2 regions of the Lachnoclostridium sp. genome follow, and region 1 is predicted to be linked to the other one. Evidence: predicted binding sites of a transcription regulator. Region 1 holds the regulator's gene; the other holds the start of a gene.
What was found. Region 1 encodes Rex, which represses fermentation and respiration genes when NADH is low (regulators of the CRP and FNR family bind a similar motif). Its sites were predicted from a motif close to ATTGTTAANTANTTAACAAT; they were not measured.
Positions count from the first base shown of each region.

Region 2: RTP52_RS12780 (iron-sulfur cluster assembly scaffold protein) is a predicted target of Rex. The motif match lies at 1,387-1,406, and genes of this name have one in related genera.

Region 1 is NZ_DAMADT010000005.1:50,007-53,225, reverse strand. It holds gene RTP52_RS05360 (ABC-F family ATP-binding cassette domain-containing protein) at 1-623, opposite strand, end outside; gene RTP52_RS05355 (redox-sensing transcriptional repressor Rex) at 1,276-1,923, shown strand; gene RTP52_RS05350 (hypothetical protein) at 1,920-2,693, shown strand; gene acpS (holo-ACP synthase) at 2,718-3,077, shown strand.
Region 2 is NZ_DAMADT010000019.1:41,082-44,300, reverse strand. It holds gene RTP52_RS12785 (GGGtGRT protein) at 1-462, opposite strand, end outside; gene RTP52_RS12780 (iron-sulfur cluster assembly scaffold protein) at 482-1,174, opposite strand; gene RTP52_RS12775 (metallophosphoesterase) at 1,644-2,783, shown strand; gene RTP52_RS12770 (homocysteine S-methyltransferase family protein) at 2,882-3,219, shown strand, end outside.

The DNA of each region.
Region 1 (3,219 bases):
GAGTAATTTACTAAGAAGGTTTCTAACCAAGCAATAGATTCCATATCAAGGTGATTGGTAGGCTCATCCAAGAAGATGATATCTGGTGTGCTTAGGAGAAGTTTACCAAGGGCCACACGGGTTTTTTGTCCACCAGAAAGTGTTGATACTTTTTTGTTAAAATCTTCCTCCGTAAAGCCAAGGCCTTTTAGTACACCAATTACTTCACTTTGGTAGGCATATCCATTCTTCAATTCAAAATCATGTGTTAGTCTTGAATAGGAAGAAAGCATCCGTTCTAATTCTGCACCGGTAGCTGATTTCATATCTACTTCAAGACGGCGAATTGTTTCTTCCATTTTAATAATATCAGATTTTATTGCTAAAACTTCTTCATATATAGTACTATCTGTGGACAGGTCCTGATGTTGGGCAAGATATCCGACAGTTGCACCTTTTGCAAAGATAATCTCTCCTTCATCAGCAGTTAGTTCTCCCATGATGATTTTAATTAAGGTAGATTTTCCTGCACCATTAATTCCTACAATAGCTACTTTTTCGCGCTCATTTACATGGAAAGCGATTTTATCTAATATTGGAGTCGTTCCAAAGCTTTTACTAATATTTTTACATGCTAGTATCATGATGTATCCTCACACTTCTGAAAGGAAGCTGCATAAGAGCTTCACAAATAATATATTTATCAGAAGTTTGCTTTGTAAACTTCTGATAAAAGGTGCGTACTTTGCACCGTCAATCCGATTAATAGAACATGTTTTTTGTTCTGATAAAAGGTGCGTACTTAGCACCGTCAATTCGATTATCAAAACATGTTTTTTGTTCTGAGAAAAGGTGCGCACTTAGCACCGTCAATTCGATTATCAGAACAAGTTTTTTGTTCTGATAATATATAAGAAAAAGTACATTATATGAGTTTCCTTGTCATACACAAGAAAAAACACGATTTACAAACTTTTCCTTGTTAATAATTAAGCAAAATGAAGATTTTATATACTTCAATTTGCATGATAAGAAGACGATATTTCTTCACACTTTCTTAACACCTACAAATCCCATGAATAGAAGTGTATTGCAGGCGCATATTAACTGTAGATTATTCTAACATACGTAGTATACTTCGTCAAATCATTGACAGGTTATTCACAATTTACTATAATATTTATAATTGAAACACATCCTATCTGTGTATAATCTGTTGTAATACCAGGGTTACAATCTTATGAATACGGGGTGTAAGAATAGGAAAACCTGGAAGGAGAAAGATGGAGGGTTAGCATGTACGATAAAACAATTTCATCAGCGGTAATCAAGCGTCTTCCAAGATACTATCGTTATCTTGGAGAATTATTAGAGAATGATGTTGTGCGTATCTCTTCGAAAGAGTTAAGCGAGAAGATGAATGTAACGGCATCACAGATCCGTCAGGATCTAAATAACTTTGGCGGTTTTGGTCAACAAGGATATGGTTATAATGTAGAATATCTTTATACCGAAATTGGCAAAATACTTGGTCTGGATAAGAAATATAATGTTATTATTATTGGAGCTGGTAATTTGGGTCAAGCGCTTGCAAATTATACAGATTTTGAGAGAAGAGGATTTTATATCTGTGGAATTTTTGATGTGAATCCTAGATTGATAGGACTATCCATTCGCGGAATTGAAATCCGATTAGTTGATGAGCTAGAAGAATTTATGAAAAATAATACAGTCAATATAGCAGCACTTACGATACCGAAAGCAAAAGCACCACAGGTTGCGGCAGATTTAGTTCAACTTGGTGTACGTGCAATATGGAATTTCGCACCAACAGATTTAAATTTACCAAAAGATGTTATGGTTGAAAATGTTCACTTGGCAGAAAGCCTTATGAGACTGTCCTATAATTTAAAAGCGGCAGAAGAATCGGGGGAGAGTATTTGAGATTAGGAAAACGTTTTGGCGACAAATCGGAACCAAAGACCAAGTCATTAGGTGATTTGGACGATTTAGACGATGATTTTGATCTTGAGTTTGAAAATTTGAAAGTATCAAGTTCTATAGAACCTTCAAGGACGGAACCAAGATATGTGAAAGAAAATCGTAGTAAAGTATTCTCAGAAATGAGTCTTCGCCAAACCTTTCGAAATCGAAAGATTCCAATTGTAACACTAGATGAACGCTTTATCAATTTATTCCCAGAGGAAAAGATGTCTGGGGTGCAACTAAGGTTACGGGATGAACTTGTCGAATTGATGAAAGATCAGAGCAGAGTCTTAGAAGATATCAAAGGTTTGAAACGATATAAGTCTCAACTGATGCAGGAAATTGTGGAGAACATGGAAGTGGATCATACACCGCTTGGTAAACTAAAAGGAAGAAAATTGTCCAAAAATCAAAAACTTATCGAAGATATTAATCAGAAGTTATTGATTGCAGAGGACAAACTCGAAAAATTACCAAGTGAAATAGCTGCAAAAAATGAAGAATTGATGCTAGAGAGCTTACAGCGTTGTTATAATAATATTTATGATGAAAATTTAAGAAAAAAAGCCTTAACAGATGAAATCATGGAGATGGAAGTAAAGCTACGAAATTTGAAGAAGCAAAAACTTGAAATAGAGAAAGATTATCGTGGGACTTATACATATCTCTATGAAATGCTAGGGACTGAGATGATGCGCAAAATTGATGAAGAACAAGATTTACTATAATTAATCAGAGTGGAGTTTCTTATCATGATTTTTGGTATTGGCACGGATATGATAGAAATTAACCGTGTAGTGAAAGCCTGCGAACGGAAGGCATTCTTTACGAAGATTTTTACGGAGCAGGAACAGAAGCTGCTTCTTTCGGATATTCGAAAGGCAGCTTCTAATTTTGCTGTCAAAGAAGCGGTAGTAAAAATGTTTGGAACAGGCTTTCGTGCAATTGCACCGAATGAAATTGAAGTACTTCGCGATAATCTTGGGAAACCTTATGTAAATCTATATGGAAATGCTGAACTTTTGGCGAAGGAACATAATGTCGTTAGGATTCATGTCTCTATTACAAATACGAAGGAATTAGTTAGTGCTTATGTAATAGGAGAAGTGTGAAGTGTGAGAAGAAGTTCTAGGGCACCTCAATACGGTGCCGAAGAACTTCTAAATCTCACACAGAAGTTTGTGCCTGCGTAATCCTCGGCGCAAACTTCCAGCCTACTACTAAATAATTATATTTAACATAGCTTACTGAGCA
Region 2 (3,219 bases), on a different contig from region 1:
ATTTAAGATTACACGAAGAGGATTCTTACGTACTTTGTTAGCGCTCATAGCAATACCAATAGCACCTTCCGCAGCTGCGAAAGACTCGTGTCCTGCTAAGAAAGCGAAACATTCTGTAGATTCTTCAAGTAACATCTTACCAAGGTTACCATGTCCAAAACCAACCTTACGCTGATCAGCAACAGAACCTGGGATACAGAAAGCCTGAAGACCTTCACCGATTGCAGCAGCAGCGTCAGCAGCTTTTCTACAATCTTTCTTAATTGCGATTGCAGCACCTACGATGTAAGCCCAGCAAGCATTTTCAAAACAAATTGTTTGGATACCTTTTACTTGATTGTAAACATCAAGGCCGGCATCTTTTGTAATCTTTTCCGCTTCTTCGATGGAAGCAATTCCATAGCTGTTAAGCACTGCGTTAATTTTATCTATTCTTCTTTCATATGATTCAAATAAAGCCATCGCTATGTATCCTCCTTTTCTATTCTTCTCTTGGGTCGATAATCTTTACTGCATCTGCAACACGGCCGTACTGACCTTTTGATTTTTCATATGCTGTGTTAGGATCATCACCCTTCTTAATGAAGTCTGTCATCTTGCCAAGACTTACGAACTGGTAACCAATAATCTGGTTCTCTTCATCTAAAGCAATACCAGTTACATAACCTTCTGCCATCTCAAGGTAACGAGGACCTTTCTTTAAAGTACCATACATAGTACCAACCTGGCTTCTTAAACCTTTTCCTAAATCTTCAAGACCAGCACCGATTGGAAGGCCGTCTTCAGAGAAAGCACTCTGAGTTCTACCGTAAGCAATCTGAAGGAATAATTCTCTCATAGCAGTATTGATAGCATCACAAACTAAGTCTGTGTTTAAAGCTTCTAATACAGTAAGTCCTGGAAGAATCTCAGTTGCCATAGCAGCGGAATGAGTCATACCGGAACATCCAATGGTCTCTACCAATGCTTCCTGAATAATACCTTCTTTTACGTTAAGGGTTAATTTACAAGCACCTTGCTGTGGTGCACACCAGCCTACACCGTGTGTTAAACCGGAGATATCGCTAACTTGTTTGCTCTGTACCCATTTTGCTTCTTCAGGGATTGGTGCAGCACCATGGTGAACACCCTGTGCTACAGGACACATTTTTTCTACTTCATGTGAATAAATCATGTTGAGACTCCTTTCAATCATATCATTATATTCATGACAAAAAAGTGATTGGTTCACTTTTTTGTAGACAACATATTGCTGATTTTATTCTATTTTATCTTTCAATCATAAGGCTAAGAGAAAATAATTAAAAATAGAACAAAATCCACTGTGTCTTTCAAGGAAAGCCATAAGATTAAGTTCCTATTATGTGGCATTGATATATGGTAATACCTGTTATTAATTTAACAAAAGATATCAATCTATCAAGGGCCGTTTTTGCTTTCTCCATATTCTCTCATAAAACGTCTAAATAGTCTATACTTTTTTCTAAAAAGTTTTTAAAGTTTTATTGAATTCTTCTTTTCATTTTGCACAAATATTGCTATGATTAAGATTAAGGAAAATATCAGATGCTGCTGTTTAACAGAATAAGTTTGATGGATAAAATTAAAATAGAAAAAACACACAGATAGCGAGGTGTTGCAAGATGGCGGTAAAAGTTGAACGGCCTAATGAAAAGTTGGGCCAACGTGTAATTGTTATCAGCGATATCCATGCGGATTTAAAAGCTTTTTTAATGTTATTAAAAAAGATAAACTTTTCTGAACAGGATATCCTTATTTTACTTGGTGATATGGTAGAAAAAGGTGAAAGTAGTTTAGCTTTGCTTCATTATGTGATGGAACTTAAGAAAACACATACCGTGTATGCTGTCTGTGGTAACTGCGATGCAATTGCCATGGAAGTACTTAAGGATACCAAAAATGAAGAATTATTAAAATATATTTTATTACGAAAGCAAACCTTAATCGGTGAAATGTGCCGAGAGTCAGGAATTGAGTTAAACCGTGGCACCGACATGGCAAAGGCAAAAAAAGTACTACGAGAGGTATATCAAGAGGAAATAAACTTTATCTTTGAATTACCTCACATAATAGAAATAGGCCAGTATGTATTTGCACATGCAGCGGTATATCCAAATAGAATGGAAGAGATGAAACCTTCTCAAGCAATGAAAGCTGACGATTTTATGAATCAAGGCTATTGTTTTGAAAAATATCATGTGGTTGGTCATTGGCCGACATCTCTTTATTGCAAAGAGATTCCAAATTGTAATCCAAGAATTGATAAAGAAAATAAGATTATTAGTATTGACGGTGGAAATGTTTTAAAGCGAGATGGACAATTAAATGCATTGATTATACCAGATTTAACGAAGGAAGAGGTAAATTTTACATACGTAGATCAGCTAAGAAAAGCAAAAGTATTAAATACACAAGAAGCGGGCGAAAAATCCTTTTGTATTCCTTGGACGGATAGCCTTGTGGAGCTGTTACGTACTGAGAAGGACTTTACGTATTGTGAACACATATCCTCTGGTAATAAAATGTGGATACCAAATTCTTATCTATGTGAGGAACGGGATGGATGGCACACGGAAGACATATCGAATTATCAGATTCCTCTTACCTATGGAGATATAGTTTCTGTTACAGAGGAAACTAGCCGTGGTTATCTGGTTAAGAAAAATGGCATTATTGGTTGGTACTATGGTATGCTTGAGTTTTTATCTGAGGGAGATGTTTCAAATTATTCTACCTATGGCATGATAACTAGAGAAGGGTAATGAATAGTACATACCGATACAATAATGTAACAATAAAAAGGTGGAGTAATAGGATAAGGAATTGATCGGTTACACTGTGTATAGAAAGGTTGAGACACATGACTAAAAATGAATTTAAAGCGATGATGGAACAGAAAATCGTAATCCTTGATGGGGCAACGGGAAGTAATTTGCAAAACTATGGCATGCCTTCCGGTATATGTCCTGAAACATGGATTTTAGATAATAAAGAGGTCTTAATAACCTTACAGAAAGAGTATCTAATTGCTGGTACGGATATTCTGTATGCACCTACATTTACGAGTAACCGAATCAAACTTGCTGAATATGGTTTAAAATATAGAATAAAAGAAATCAATCATTCTTTGGTGGAATTATCAAAAGAGGCAATTCATCGTTATCGCGAGGAGACAGGAGAGACCCGTCCTGTTATGAT